One region of the Streptomyces sp. NPDC049915 genome, then DNA from elsewhere that is predicted to be linked to it. Evidence: riboswitches for the same ligand, from Rfam matches in the RefSeq annotation. Region 1 holds a riboswitch; each other region holds the start of a gene.

Region 1 (5,049 bases):
GGCCCATGGCCTGGGAGTCGGAGGAGATGATCGAGATCGCGCCCAGGTCGTGCAGAACGTCCTCGGCGCCGATGGTGGAGGGCCGGATCCGGGACTCGGCGAACGCCAGGTCCTCCGGGACGGCCGGGTTGAGGTGGTGACACACCATCAGCATGTCGAGGTGCTCCTCGACGGTGTTGACGGTGAACGGCCGGGTCGGGTTCGTCGAGCTGGGCAGCACGTGCGGCTCGGAGACGACCGTCATGATGTCCGGTGCGTGCCCGCCGCCCGCACCCTCGGTGTGGTACGAGTGGATGCCGCGCCCGGCGATCGCGGCGAGCGTGTCGCCGACGAAACCGGCCTCGTTGAGGGTGTCGGTGTGGATGGCGACCTGCACGCCGGTCATGTCCGCCACGGTCAGCGCGGCGTCGATGACGGCCGGGGTCGCGCCCCAGTCCTCGTGGATCTTCAGGCCCGCGGCGCCGCCGCGGATCTGGGACAGCATCGCCTCGTGCGAGACGGTGTTGCCCTTGCCGAGGAAGCCGACGTTGACGGGGTAGGCCTCCATCGCCTCGAACATGCGGGCGAGGTGCCAGGGTCCGGGCGTGACGGTGGTCGCCTTGGAGCCCTCGGCGGGTCCGGTGCCACCGCCGACGAGGGTGGTGATGCCGGAGGCGAGGGCCTCGTCGGCGACCTGGGGGCAGATGAAGTGCACGTGCGCGTCGATGGCGCCGGCGGTCAGGATGCGCCCGTTGCCCGCGATGACCTCGGTCTCGGGGCCGAGTACCAGGTCGGGGTGGACGCCGTCCATGGTGTCGGGGTTGCCGGCCTTGCCGATGCCGGTGACGCGGCCGTCGCGGATGCCGACGTCGGCCTTGATCACGCCCCAGTGGTCGACGATGACGACGCCGGTGATCACGGTGTCGGGGGTGCCGTCCGCGCGGGTCGCCCGGGACTGGCCCATGGACTCGCGGATGACCTTGCCGCCGCCGAAGACGGCCTCGTCGCCGGAGCGTCCGGGGCCGCCGGAGCGGTCCTCCTCGATCTCGATCAGCAGGTCGGTGTCGGCGAGCCGGATGCGGTCGCCGGTGGTCGGGCCGAACAGGTCGGCGTAGGCGCCGCGGGAGATCTCAGGCATCGAGGGCACCTCCGACCTGGCCGCGCAGGCCGGACACCACGCGGGCACCGGCGAGGGGGACGAGTTCGACGTCGGCCGGCAGACCCGGCTCGAAGCGCACGGCGGTGCCGGCGGCGACGTTCAGCCGCTTGCCGTGGGCGGCGGCACGGTCGAACTCCAGGCCGGGGTTGGCCTCGGCGAAGTGGTAGTGGGAGCCGACCTGGACGGGCCGGTCTGCCGCGTTGAGGACGGTCAGCCGGGTGACCTCGAGCCCTTCGTTGCACACGACGGGGTCCTCGGCGAAGAGGAACTCTCCGGGAATCATGGCGGGTCCCCCGTCAGATGATCGGCTCGTGGACGGTGACGAGCTTGGTCCCGTCCGGGAAGGTGGCCTCGACCTGCACGTCGTGGATCATCTCGGCGACGCCTTCCATGACGTCGTCCCGGGTGAGCAGCTTGCGTCCGGTGGCCATCAGCTCGGCGACGGTGCGGCCGTCCCGGGCGCCCTCGAGGATGTGGGAGGTGATGAGGGCGACCGCTTCGGGGTGGTTGAGCTTGAGGCCGCGGGCCCGGCGCTTGTCGGCCACATCGGCCGCCACATGGATGAGCAGTCTCTCCTGCTCGTGCGGGGTCAGTTGCACGTCCCACCTCACAGTCCTTGCTCCGGACCGTGCGGGGTCCGGCTGCCGCAGCCACCGCGACGGGACAGGTGTAACACACAGACAAATTTCCCGACCGCGCTCAATTGCGGGCAGAAAAGCCCCTGGTGGCGTGGGTCGGGAGGCTAGCCCGTCGGAGTTTCAACGACGTTAACCAGCCTTTGATGATCACATGACCGGCGGCAGACCGTCCCCATACCCGACGAGGACCGCCGGGTCAGTGGGCGCACTGCCGAGACGGACTGACCATCTGCTCCTGCGCGGACCCTCCGCCTCCCGCAGATCCTCGAGTCGCTCCCCGGTCCCGGCCTTCCGCCGCTGCCCGCCCTCACCCCAGCCGAGGGTGAGTTGACCGACCGTTACCTGGAGGTCGTCGACCTGCCCGGCGGATCAATTCGGCCTGCCCCGGCGACACCTACCGGGTGCTGCGGGCCGCGCGGGCGCTCGTCGGCAAGGCCGTGGCGCAGCGCGCCGTGCTGACGCTGACGCACCAGCGCACCGTGCCACCGCGGGACGGGAGTTGAGCAAGCCCCGAGCTGAGTTCAAACGGACCGAACGACGTACCCACTATCGGCCTATCCGCACGCCTTTTTTTCGGGGGGTCCGAGTTGCGCAACAGGCGGGACGAGAGGGCGGAATGAAGGGTTCCGCCGCTGGTCCGGGGCTCGCAGGACGAGTGGACTCCCCATCGAACACAGGCGTGTCCACCCGAACGGGTGAGTGGTGAGGAACACCACAAATACCCGGTTCCGTTGGGATTTTCGGACAGTTGTGGGCCAAGATCCCTGACTGACGACAAGCCCCCGCCACAACGGCGGGGCGATCCGGGCGGACGCCGAGTCCTGCCGCCGCCCGGATGACCGGTCGACAGGAGTGGATCGGCAGGAGTGGAGGACCCAAGCACGACGGGTCGCCGGAACGGTCATGCCACGACCGGGCCGAGCTGCCCTTGGGGTGAAGCCGCGTCAGCGGCCGGGCTACTTCGCCAGCCCGAATCCGACAGGTCATCCTTCACAGGCGGCTGACGAAGGGTTGCGCATGACTGCGCTCAATCGTGTCCCGTCGCTCATGGCCCGGGCCGGTACGGCTTCCGCCCTGACCATCGCCGCGATGGGCAGCTCGATCGTGGTCCCGGGCCTCGCCTCGGAGGCCGCCGCCGCGACGCCGGCGACCAAGGCGCTGCAGATCGCCGCGTCCAAGAAGGGCGCGCCGTACCAGTGGGGCGCCACCGGGCCGCGGCGGTTCGACTGCTCGGGACTCACGCTGTACTCGTTCAAGAAGGCCGGCAAGAAGCTGCCGCGGACGGCCGCCCAGCAGTACAACAGGACGCGCCACATCCCGGCCCGCAGCCGCAAGGCCGGAGACCTGGTGTTCTTCCACTCGGGGTCGAACGTCTACCACGTCGGCATCTACGCCGGGAAGAACAAGATCTGGCACGCCCCGAAGACGGGTGACGTGGTGCGCCTGCAGAAGATCTGGACCAGGAGTGTCTGGTACGGCCGGGTGAGCTGACCGGCCGGCCCTCCTCGGTCGTGCCGTCCGCCGGCGCGCCGTGGCTCAGCCGAGGAGGGCCGGCAGCGGCTCCCAGCCGTGCTCAGCGCGTTCCTGCCGCCCCGCCGGACGTCGACGACAGCCGCCCGGCGGGGCGGGGTTCCCAGGGCCGATGTGACGTGCCGTCGGCTCAGCAGGGATGTGGCTTCGGTTCCGCCTGGCCCGGTGAGGGGACCGGCTCGGGGGGAAGCGCCCAGGGCAGTTCGATGGCGACCGTCTTGCCGCCCTCGCGGGTGGGGCGGACGCGGAGTCTGCCGCCGCACTCGGCGGCCAGCCAGCGGATGATGACCATGCCGCGGCCGTTGTCCTGCTGGACGGCCGCAGGCAGCCGCTTGGGGAAGCGGGGGTGACTGTCGGTGACGCCGATCCGCAGCAGTTCGTCGCGGTCGAGGACGACGTCCACGGTGAACGTCGGGGATTGCCCGAACGTGTGCTGAACGGAGTTCGTGGCCAGTTCGGAGACGATCAACCGGATGCTGTCCGCCAGCTCCGCGTCCGACGGCAGACCCCATTCCGCCAGGGTGCCGGCCACGAAGCCGCGGGCCGCGGACACCGAGGCGGGATCGCTCGGCAGAGTGATGGATGCTTCCAGGTGGTCTGCCATGGCGACGTCGTCCCTTTCCCACGGGACCGCAGTCCGGCACGGAGCCGGTGGTTCGAGTACGGTCCCGGACTGGTGCTTCGCCGCCAGAGTGCCATCACCGCACCGCTCACGGAGGCGATCCACCAAGTTATGCATATATCTGTCGCTCGAAGCGGTGAACTCTGCCACGGCGGACCGTGTCCGGGCGGCTCGGACGGAGTAAGGAGGGGCGCATGCAGCATGGTCCCGCGGTGCGCCGCCGGAAGCTGGGCGCCGAATTACGCGCGCTGCGCGCCCGGGCGGGACTCACCAGCGGGGAGGCGGCCCGGCTGGTGGGCTGGCACCAGTCGAAAGTCAGCCGGATCGAGACCGGCTCGAGTGGCGCGAAACCGTCCGACGTGCGCTTACTGCTGGACGCGTACGGCGTCGACGACGACGAACTGCGTGACCTGCTGCTGGTGCTGGCGGGCTCCCAGATCGGCGGCCGGGAGCACTGGTGGCATGCCTACCGCGGGGTGCTGCCCCCCACGTACCGCGACTTCATCAGTCTGGAGTCGCAGGCCAGCGCGATGCGCACGCTGGAGACCTCGGTCGTGCCGGGGCTGCTGCAGACACCCGCCTACGCCCGCGCGGTGACCCGGGCGGCCGTCGGCGCGGTGGACGAGGAGCGGCTGGACGCGCTGGTGGAGGTGCGTCTGGCCCGCCAGGGCGTGCTGCACGCGCAGCCTCCGCTGAGGCTCAGCGCCGTGCTGGACGAAGCGGTGCTGCGCCGGGAGGTGGGCGGTCCGGAGGTGATGGCGCAGCAGTTGCGGCGGCTCCTTCAGGCGGCGCAACTGCCCCAGGTGCGGTTGCAGGTGCTGCCGTTCTCCGCGGGGGCGCATGTCGGCATCACCGGGCCTTTCGTTATTTTCTCATTTCCGAGCACTTCTGATCTGGACGTGGTTGTTCTCGACAACATGACGAGTAGCCTCTACCTCGAACGGAAAGAAGACCTCGGGGCCTACGCGGAGGCCTTCAACTCCCTTCGGATCCACGCCCTTTCCCCCGAGGACTCGTTGGATTTCATCGCCTCACTAGGTGACGGCGCGTAAGGAGGCACCATGACCGCACTGCCTCGGAACGTCTTTTCCAGTACCGATCTGCACGACGTGCGCTGGCAG
Region 2 (5,049 bases), on a different contig from region 1:
GCCGCGTATTGCTTCAAGTTTCAAGCAGAGGTAAGGTCCCGTTCTGAGATTCTGCTTCAAATCTGAAGCAGCCGGACGGAACCCGGAGCACCCGCATGGCCGACGCCCCCGCTGTCCCCGCCGCCACCCCGCGCGCCCGCGTCCGGGTCCCGCTGCACTTCGCCGACGGCTACCGCGCCGACGCCGAACTGGTCACCTTCCACGGCCTCGTCGACGGCCGCGAACACGTGGCCGTCGTCCTCGGCGAACCGGGCGCGGTCCCGCTCGTCCGGCTGCACTCCGAGTGCCTGACCGGCGACGTCTTCGGCTCCGCCCGCTGCGACTGCGGCCCCCAGCTGCGCGAGGCCGTCGAACGCATCGCCGACCGCGGAGGTGTCCTGCTCTACCTGCGCCAGGAGGGACGCGGCATCGGCCTCTACAACAAGCTCGACGCCTACGCCCTCCAGGACCAGGGCCTGGACACCTACACCGCCAACGCCGCCCTCGGCCTGCCCGAGGACGCCCGCGACTACACCGCCGCCGCACAGATGCTCACCGCCCTCGGGATCGGGTCGCTGGATCTGCTGTCCAACAACCCCGACAAGGCCGGCCAGCTGCGCACCCTCGGTCTCGACGTCCGCGACCGGGTGCCGACCGGTGTCTTCTCCACCCCGCACAACGTGCGCTACCTGCGCGCCAAGGTCCTGCAGACCCAGCACACGCTGCCCCTCGCCGAGCTGGCGGACCGCGGCGTGAGCTGAGCGCGGAGGGTCCGGCGGGACGCCGGGTGACCCCCTGGAGGAACGTGGTCGTCGGGTGCCCCGCGGATGACGTACACTGGAGTCACAACGACGCGGGGTGGAGCAGCTCGGTAGCTCGCTGGGCTCATAACCCAGAGGTCGCAGGTTCAAATCCTGTCCCCGCTACTGAAGGCCGAGGGCCGGAAGCCGAAAGGTTTCCGGCCCTCGGTTTTTCTGTCGGCCGGCTCCTGCGCGCCTGCCGCCCGGCGTCATCCGGTCGGCCCTCACCGCTCGCCGCCCGCGCCCGCACCGGAAAACCTGGACGGGCGGGACGACGACCGGCAGGGACGGTGGGAGACGAGCGGTGCGGCTTGGTGACGCGACGGACGACGGGCCGTACCCCCGAACCGACGGGCGCGTTCCCGAGGCCGGGAGGGACTCCCTGGCCGACGAGTGGGTTCCCGACGCCGGGACCGGCTCCGCGGCCCGCGGCTGCGCCACCGGTCCCCAGGCCGACGGACGCGCCCCCGCCCTCGATCTCGGCCCCGGCGTACGCGCCCCCGGTGCCCCCGTGCGGCTGCCAGGTGCCCCTGTGCCCGACGCAGGCCCCTGGGGCGGTGCGGAGCCGCGGCCCGAGGAGGGCCGGAGGATCTCCGTCGCGCGGGCCTTCGTCCGCATCCTGCCGGCGCTGCTGATCGCCGCCGGCGCGGTCTACGACTACTGCACCCCGTCCGACTTCACCGCGGCCCCCTTCTTCACCGCCGCGCCCCTGGTCGCCGCCCCGCTCTACAGCCGCCGCGGCACCGCGCTCACCGGGCTCGCCGCCGTCGCCGTCGTGCTCGGCCTGCACCTGACGATCGGCATCGTCTGGCACACCGACGCCGTCACCGAGCTGGTGACGGTCGCCACGGTCGCCGTCCTGGCCGTCCTGATCAACGCCCTCGCGCGCCGCAGCAGCGAGCAGCTCGCCTCCGCGCGCGAGGTCGCCGAGGCCGCCCAGCGCGCCGTACTGCCCGAACCCGCCGAGCGGATCGGCGGGTTCCAGATCGCCGCCTGCTACGAGGCCGCCCGCGCCGACGCCTTCATCGGCGGCGATCTGTACGCCGTGCAGGACAGCCCGTTCGGCGTCCGGCTGATCGTCGGGGACGTGCGCGGCAAGGGGATGGGCGCGGTCGCCGCCGTGGCCGTGGTCATCGGGGCGTTCCGGGAGGCCGCCGAGCAGGAGGCCACCTTGGAGGCGGTCGCCCAGCGGCTGGAGCAGGCGCTGGCCCGGGAGGGCGCCCGGCGCGACGGGCTGGACGCGTTCGAGGGGTTCACCACCGCCGTCCTCGCCGAACTCCCGCACGGCGACTGGGTGGTCCGCGTCCTCAACCGCGGCCATCCGCCGCCGGTGCTGCTGTACGCCGACGGCCCCCTGCGCACGCTGCTGCCCGCCGAACCCGCGTTGCCGCTCGGCATGGGCGAGCTGGGTCCCTGGCCCGACCGCACGGAACTGGCCGCCCTTCCCGGCGGCGCCACGCTGCTGCTGTACACCGACGGCCTCTCCGAGAGCCGCGACCGCCACGGCCGCTTCTACGACGTCGAGGCGCGGCTCACCGGACGTGTCGTCACCGAGCCCGGCGCCCTGCTCGCCGCCGTCGCGAAGGATGTCCGGCGGCACTCCGGCGGCGGCATGGCGGACGACATGGCGCTGCTCGCCGTACGCCGACCGTGAAGGTCACCATGCGTGAGCGGATGAGCGCCCTCTGCATAACAATTGATGCACCATCACCGAAACAAGGTTTTGGACGTGACGCCTGAGGGGCGGTCAAGTCGCCCCTTTTGCGCCGGTCATGGCGTGAAAGTCCAAGCCAAGAATGTTAATGATCAAGACGAACGGCTTGGAATCCGGCTGCCGGGTCATTAACGTTCGATAACGCAGCGCGGTCGTCCCAGCCGTCACAAGAGACGGCTCCGTGCTCACGCGCCGAATCCCGTAGGGAACCGGGGAACCACCACTTTGGGGTGAATCTCGCGTCAGCCGCCGTCGATCGACGGCCGGTATACGCGCGTAGGAGACCTTCCTGCTCCGAACCCGTCAGCTAACCCGGTAGGCGAGACGGAAGGAAAGGAGTACGCCCGCGTGGCGTCCAACCGGCCTGCCCCGACAGCCCCGTCCGTGCCGAACCAGCAGGGCCCCGAGACCTTGGTCTACGGCGGCCACCGCACCGACGAGGGCCCTTGGGAGGAGTGGAATCCCACCGAGGAGTCCGTCCGTTCCGTCCGTGGCCGGCACCGCGTCGCCAAGCAGCGCGGCGGACTCGCCCGCAGCTCCACCGTGCTCGGCGTCGGCGTCATCGCCGCCGTCGGCGCGGGCGGCATGGCCAGCGCGCAGACCGGCAAGCCGCCGGTCTCCATCTCCATGCCCGACCTCCCCTCGGTCGGCTCGCTCATCTCCGACCACGAGGACGACCGGCCCCAGGGCTCCGCCACCCCGCTCACCGACATCGGCGTCACCTCCGACGACGACGGGCAGCAGGCCGCCGGCGCCGGTGAGGCGCTGCGCAACCGGATCATGGCGCAGGCCGAGTCGCAGCAGGTCCAGGTCGACGTCAAGGCGCAGGCCGCCGCCGAGGCCGCTGTCGTCAAGCAGGCCGCCGAGGCCGCAGCGCAGGCCGAGAAGGAGGCCGCCGCCAAGGCCGCCGCCGCGAAGGAGAAGGCGGAGGAGGAGGCGAAGAAGAAGGCCGAGGCCGAGCGCCTCGCCGAGCTCGCCAAGCAGTACGCGCTGCCGACCTCCTCGTACACCCTCACCTCGCGCTTCGGGCAGGCCGGCTCCATGTGGTCCTCCGGCTACCACACCGGCCTGGACTTCGCCGCTCCCACCGGCACGCTGATCAAGGCCATCCACAGCGGCACCATCACCGAGGCGGGCTGGGCCGGTTCCTACGGCTACCGCACGATCCTCACCCTCGACGACGGCACCGAGCTGTGGTTCTGCCACCAGTCGTCGATCAGCGTCAGCGTCGGGCAGAAGGTCGCCACCGGGGACGTCATCGGCCGCGTGGGCGCCACCGGCAACGTCACCGGCCCGCACCTGCACCTGGAGGTGCACCCCGACGGGCAGGCCTCCGGCATCGATCCCATGGCGTGGCTGCAGGACAAGGGCCTCAACCCCTGACACCTCGCCCGGCTCCCGATCCCCGGCGGTCCTGACGGCACACCCCCCGACGTCAGGGCTGCCGGTTCGTGTGCGCCGACTTGTTGGCACGTTGTTGGTTTCCGTGCGGAATGGGTCGATGACGCCGGGGTGTTGAAACGGAGCATGACTGCTCTTCGCAAGCTCGGTGCGTCCCACCTCGAGGTCTTCCCGCTCGCCCTCGGCGGCAACGTCTTCGGCTGGACCGCCGACGAGACGACCTCCTTCGCCGTCCTCGACGCCTACACCGCCGCCGGCGGCAACTTCATCGACACCGCCGACGCCTACTCCGCCTGGGTCGAGGGCAACCAGGGCGGGGAGTCCGAGACGATCATCGGCAGCTGGATCAAGGCCCGCGGCAACCGCGACGACGTCGTCATCGCCACCAAGGTCAGCCAGCACCCCGAGTACCGGGGACTGAGCGCGGCGAACATCGAGGCCGCCGCCGACGCCTCCCTGCGCCGCCTCGGCACCGACCACATCGACCTCTACTACACCCACTACGACCAGCCCGACGTGCCGGTCGAGGAGATCATCGGCGCCCTGGACGAGCTGGTGAAGGCCGGCAAGGTCCGCCATATCGCCGCCTCCAACATCTCCGCCGAGCGCCTGCGGGCCTCCCTGGAGTTCTCCGACCGCGAGGGCCTCGCCCGGTACGTGGCGCTCCAGCCGCACTACAACCTCGTCTCGCGCGACACCTACGAGGGCGACCTCCAGGACGTCGCCGCCGGCGCCGGCCTCGCCGCCGTCCCGTACTACGCGCTGGCCTCCGGCTTCCTCACCGGCAAGTACCGGCCCGGGGCGAGCGTGGACAGCCCGCGGGCGGGCGGCGCCGCGCAGCACCTGAACTCCGAGCGCGGCCGCGCGGTCCTCACCGCTCTGGACGAGGTCGCCCAGGCTCATGACGTCCCCGTGGCCACGGCCGCCCTCGCCTGGCTCGCCGCGCAGCCGACGGTCGCCGCCCCCATCGCCTCGGCCCGCACCACGGACCAGCTCCCGGCGCTGCTGGGCGTGGCGGAGCTGACCCTGACGGACGTGGAGCTGGCACGGCTGACGCGGGCGTCGGCCTGACCGACGCTCTCCGGCGTCCGCGGCGCGTTGACGGTTGCGGTTGCTATGACCGGTAGGGGTTGTATGCCGGATGCGCCGGATGGG
Region 3 (5,049 bases), on a different contig from region 1:
CACGACGGTTCCGGAGCGGCCGTGGTAACCGATCGGGAGGTGCTTCCAGTTGGGGGTGAGGGAGTCGGCGGCGTCGGGGCGGAAGATCTGGCCGACGTTCCGGGCGTGGTTCTCGGAGGCGTAGAAGTCGACGTAGTCCGCGACCTCGAAGGGCAGGTGCAGGGTCACCGAGGACAGAGGGTGGAAGAACGGTTCGACGGCCTCGCGGTGCGAGGGCACCGTGACCCACGCCTTCAGCGCACGCCGCACGTCGGACCAGGCGGTGCGGCCGGCGGCGAGGAGTGGGTTAAGCGAGGGCTGGGCGAGCAGCGCGGCATAGGGGGAGCCGAGCGCCATCGCCGCCGCGCCCGCGTCGAGCACGTGGTCGCCGAGCCGGACACCGACCCGCCGCTCGGCCGGAGAACCGGCCGGCGAGAAGACGCCGTACGGAAGGTTGTGCGCACCGAAGGGGTCGCCCTCGGAGACGTCGAAGGGGGGCATGCGGTGCCGCCTCGCTTTCGTGCACGTCGGACACGGCACCAGGGCCGTGCGATCCAGGTGGTCGCGGCACACGTTACGGCTGAGGCGGCTGTCTTGGGCAGTGTCTGAAGAGTCCGCAGTGTCCGTCATGTCCTTGTCGGGTGCCAATTCCGGCTCAGTGTCCTTGCGGGGAACCCGGACGGAGGGCATCCGTTCCGTCGGGGGACACGTGGGGGACCCGTGGCCTGCAGGGCCGCAAGCCTGCCGTTCCGGGCCGACCGTGAAATACCGCCCCTGATCGTGAAGTTCGGTCACTACCCACTGCACCACGGCGGTGCCGGGGCGATCCGCGGTCTGGGGCGTCCGGGCGTGCCCATGGACGCGATCACCGAGGACTCGTGCACCCCGGCCGCCGCCTCCCGTTATCCGCGGCGCGCGTTCGTGTGGCCGACGACGGGCGCGGAGGAGGCGGGACACCTGGTCGAAGGGCTGCTGCGGACCGGGCGCCGGACCGGACGGCCGACCGTGCTGATTGTGACCGGCGAGCATGCACGGGCTGCACGAGCTGTGCGCGGAACACGGCGTCCCCGGCCCGGCGGCCGCGTTCCCGCGGTCGTACGACGACAGCGTGGCCTGCGCACCGGAGGCGTCGGATCGGGCGGTGAACGGGTGACCTGCGGGGTCCGTATTCTCTGATCATGGCCGCACCCCTCGCATATGCCCTCATCGCCACTGACCTGGACGGAACGCTGCTGCGCGGCGACGACACGCTCTCCGACCGGTCCCGGGCCGCGCTCGCACGGGTGGCGGACGCCGGTGCCCTGCACCTGGTGGTGACGGGCCGCCCGGCGCCCCGGGTGCGGCCGCTGCTGGAGGACCTCGGCTGCACGGGGCTCGCGGTGTGCGGCCAGGGCGCGCAGGTGTACGACGCGGGGGCCGGCCGTCTGCTGTGGTCGGTGACCCTCGACCGGGAGCTGGCCGAGACCGCGCTCGGCAAGATCGAGGCCGAGGTGGGAGAGGTGTACGCCGCCGTCGACCAGGACGGCGTGGACGGGCTGACGCTGATCGAGCCCGGCTACCGGATGCCGCACCCGACGCTGCCGGCGGTGCGGGTCGGGCGGCGCGACGATCTGTGGGGCGAGCCGATCAGCAAGGTGCTGCTGCGCCATCCCGAGCTGTCCGACGACGAGCTGGCGGCGACGGCGCGCGCGGTGGTCGGTTCGCTGGCGATGGTCACCATGTCGGGGCCGGGGACCGTGGAGCTGCAGCCGTGCGGTGTCACCAAGGCGACGGGGCTCGCGCGGGCGGCCGACCATCTCGGGTTGAGCGCCGGGGGGGCCCTCGCGTTCGGGGACATGCCCAACGACATCCCGATGTTCGCCTGGGCCGCCCGCGGGGTGGCCATGGCCAACGCCCATCCGGAGCTGAAGGCCGTGGCCGACGAGGTCACCTTGTCGAACGAGGACGACGGCATCGCCGTCGTCCTCGAACGACTCTTCGGGTGAGGCAGTGGCTCAGTACGCGCTGAACACGTTGTCGATCGAGCCGTAGCGGGCGGCCGCGTAGTTGCAGGCCGCGGTGATGTTGGCGATCGGGTCGTACGGGTCCATGGAGGTGCCGGACACGTGGTAGGCGAGGAACGTCGGGTCGATCACCTGGAGCAGGCCCTTGGACGGGGTACCGGCGGCCGCGTTGGAGTCCCACAGGTTGATGGCGGCGGGGTTGCCCGAGGACTCGCGGATGATGTTGCGGTAGATCCCGTCGTAGGTGCCCGGGATGCCGCGCTGGGACATGATGTCCAGCGACTGGCGGATCCAGCCGTCGAGGGTGTTCGGGTAGACCGAGTTGGCGGCCGTGATCACGGTGGCGCTGGTGGCCGGGGTGGCCGCGGAGGCGCTGGTCGCGCCGAAGAGCGGCAGCGCGAGGGCGGCGGCACCGGTGCCGGCGACGGCGAGGGTGCGGACGAGGCGGGACGTGCGGGTGCGGCGGTGCTGACCGGCAGCAGGCATGGCGAACTTCCTCTCCGGCGCCTACGAGGTGAGCTGTCGGGTTCGGGCTGGAGATGCCCGGCCGGCCGCGGATGCGGCACGGCTTCACCCCGAGCCGGTCCGGGGCGTCGTCGGGGCGACGACGTCCGGTTCGGCGACTTACCTGGGTCCCCCGCTCCTGCCGTACACGGATGAGTTGGTCCGATGGTGGATGCCGGACGGCGGCAGGATTAGGCGTCCATCCGACAGGCCGGGAAGTTATGCGAGAGCACATGCCGGGAACAAGTACTGGTTTCACCTATCGCCCTGGTTGACCTTGGTCGGGCTGTTTGGGGTGCTTGATCCTTTGCGATCGCCAAGCCTCAACTCGCTTGTGGGGACTGGCGAAATGCGGGGCAGACGCATCGGGGGCCGGTGAGGGGCGCGCGTGACCCAATTCACTGGTGTCACAGCTGCAACACATTTGCCGCCAACGTGACTAAGGCGAATCGGCTGATTAATTACGGCAAAACGGGCAGTCGGGTCGTGTTGTGACGCGGTGGGGCGGGGTGGTTCACGGAGGGTGGGGGGTGGTCTTCGCGACGCGAGCATGGTTGATATCGGTACTTTTCAACTGATCAGATGTGATCGATAAACATATCGGGCGTGATCCGATACCGCCTGGCCTGTAACCGTGGGCGCTATCGGTGATCGAAACGTGACCGGATACGCTGACTTGAGTGATGGCAGCGACCTATCGACAAACCGTGTAATCGCCTACCGGCACCAGCAGACAGGAGACCCCTCGTGACCGTCGTCGGGCCGTTCGGGCTTAGCGTGCGGGACCAGGCTCTCGAGGCCGATGTCCAGGCCGGATTGGCGGCTGTCGAGGAAGGGCTGCTCGAGGCCACCAAGAGCGAGGTTCCCTTCATCACGGAGGCCGCGCAGCACCTGGTGCGGGCGGGCGGGAAGCGGTTCCGGCCGCTGCTCGTGATGCTGGCGGCGCAGTTCGGCGACCCGTATGCGCCGGGCGTCGTCCCGTCGGCGGTCGTGGTCGAGCTGACCCACCTGGCGACGCTGTACCACGACGACGTCATGGACGAGGCCGCCGTACGGCGTGGCGTGCCCAGCGCGAACACCCGGTGGGGTAACTCGGTCGCCGTACTGACCGGCGACTTTCTCTTCGCGCGGGCCTCGCAGATCCTCGCCGACCTCGGGCCCGAGGCGGTGCGGGTGCAGGCACTGGCGTTCGAGCGGCTGGTCACCGGGCAGATCCTGGAGACCGCGGGGCCGCAGGACGGGCGCGACCCGGTCGACCACTACCTCGAGGTGCTCGGCGGCAAGACGGGCTCGCTGGTGGCGGTGTCGTGCCGGTTCGGCGCGATGATGTCCGGCGCCGACGAGACGGTCGTGGACGTGCTGACCCAGTACGGGGAGCGGCTGGGCGTCGCCTTCCAGCTGGCCGACGACGTGCTCGACATCGCCTCCGACTCGCACGAGTCCGGCAAGACGCCGGGAACGGATCTTCGCGAGGGCATCCCGACGCTGCCGGTGCTGCGGCTGCGGGAGCGGGCCGAGCGCCTGGGACTGCCGGAGGACCGGGCGCTGTGCGAGCTGCTGGACTCCGATCTGAGCGACGACGCGCGACACGCGGAGGCGCTGACCGCGCTGCGGGCGCACCCCGCGCTGGAGCAGGCGCGGCGCGACACGGTCCGGTACGCCGAGGAGGCGCGGGCGGCGCTGGCGCCGCTGCGGGAGTGCGGCGCCAAGGCGGCGCTGATGGAGCTGTGCGACGCGGTGGTGCACCGGGCGGGCTGACGGAAGCACCGGGCCGGCCGACGGAATCCGTCCGGACCGTTCCCTCTTCTGCGGGCGACGGCCCCACCCCTGGGTGGAGCCCGAACCCCCGCCCCGTAGCTCCCCAGGTCCCCACCTCCCCTAGGGGTAGGGGGACCTGACCCCCCGCCACGTCATACCCCAGAAGTACATGCAGTTGCGTCCACGGAGTGACGCTTCCCGGCGGCCGATTTGGTCTCATGGAAAGCACGGAAGACACCACTCCTCACCGATTCGGGTGAGAATGGCGGCTTGGGGTGGGGCCCGCCGGGAGTACACGCCGCGGGTCACGGGACGGACAGCCGCCGCCGACGACGGAGGTAGCGCACACATGGCACCGTATGGAAGCGATGACAGGGCGACGGCCGGGCAGGAGCCGGCCGGCTCGCCGGGCGGGGGGCGTCGCAGGGCCGCGCGGTACGTCGTGCCCGCGACCGTCGTGGGGGTGGCCGCCGCGACGATCGGGATCGTTCCCGCGCTCGCCAGCTCCGGCGACCCGGATCTGCCGAAGATCAGCGCGCAGCAGCTCATCGAGAAGATCGCGGCGTCGGACGTCCAGCAGATGTCCGGCACCGTGCGGATCACCACCGACCTGGGGCTGCCCGACTTCGGCGGGCTCGCGGGCGGTCTCGGCGGGAAAACGGGCGGCACCGGTGACGGCTCGGCCGCCGACCCGTCCGCCAAGGTCACCGAACTGGCCACCGGCTCGCACACGTTGCGGGTCGCCGCCGACGGGCCGGACCGGCAGAAGGTGTCGGTGCTGGAGGACGCCGCCGAGTACAGCCTC

The links. A riboswitch is a leader RNA that binds a small molecule or an ion and turns the genes downstream of it on or off. The one in region 1 is predicted to bind cyclic di-AMP.
Region 2: linked by a shared signal. The riboswitch ahead of AB0J12_RS32690 (M23 family metallopeptidase) and the one ahead of AB0J12_RS19720 (C40 family peptidase) in region 1 are both predicted to bind cyclic di-AMP.
Region 3: linked by a shared signal. The riboswitch ahead of AB0J12_RS31430 (transglycosylase SLT domain-containing protein) and the one ahead of AB0J12_RS19720 (C40 family peptidase) in region 1 are both predicted to bind cyclic di-AMP.

Annotation. Positions count from the first base shown of each region.
Region 1 is NZ_JBFAMH010000010.1:193,813-198,861, forward strand. Features, by position in the region: gene AB0J12_RS19700 (urease subunit alpha) at 1-1,117, opposite strand, end outside; gene AB0J12_RS19705 (urease subunit beta) at 1,110-1,421, opposite strand; gene AB0J12_RS19710 (urease subunit gamma) at 1,435-1,737, opposite strand; partial or broken gene AB0J12_RS19715 (hypothetical protein) at 2,038-2,252, shown strand; cyclic di-AMP (ydaO/yuaA leader) riboswitch at 2,579-2,790, shown strand; gene AB0J12_RS19720 (C40 family peptidase) at 2,794-3,267, shown strand; gene AB0J12_RS19725 (ATP-binding protein) at 3,437-3,910, opposite strand; gene AB0J12_RS19730 (helix-turn-helix transcriptional regulator) at 4,123-4,980, shown strand; gene AB0J12_RS19735 (DUF397 domain-containing protein) at 4,990-5,049, shown strand, end outside.
Region 2 is NZ_JBFAMH010000028.1:2,301-7,349, reverse strand. Features, by position in the region: gene ribA (GTP cyclohydrolase II) at 96-740, shown strand; tRNA gene AB0J12_RS32700 (tRNA-Met) at 832-905, shown strand; gene AB0J12_RS32695 (PP2C family protein-serine/threonine phosphatase) at 1,369-2,433, shown strand; cyclic di-AMP (ydaO/yuaA leader) riboswitch at 2,674-2,830, shown strand; gene AB0J12_RS32690 (M23 family metallopeptidase) at 2,842-3,876, shown strand; gene AB0J12_RS32685 (aldo/keto reductase) at 4,021-4,965, shown strand; gene AB0J12_RS32680 (PrsW family intramembrane metalloprotease) at 5,009-5,049, opposite strand, start outside.
Region 3 is NZ_JBFAMH010000025.1:38,397-43,445, reverse strand. Features, by position in the region: gene fahA (fumarylacetoacetase) at 1-480, opposite strand, end outside; partial or broken gene AB0J12_RS31440 (ATP-grasp domain-containing protein) at 721-1,090, shown strand; gene AB0J12_RS31435 (HAD family hydrolase) at 1,158-1,964, shown strand; gene AB0J12_RS31430 (transglycosylase SLT domain-containing protein) at 1,974-2,468, opposite strand; cyclic di-AMP (ydaO/yuaA leader) riboswitch at 2,474-2,656, opposite strand; gene AB0J12_RS31425 (polyprenyl synthetase family protein) at 3,234-4,244, shown strand; gene AB0J12_RS31420 (DUF2092 domain-containing protein) at 4,594-5,049, shown strand, end outside.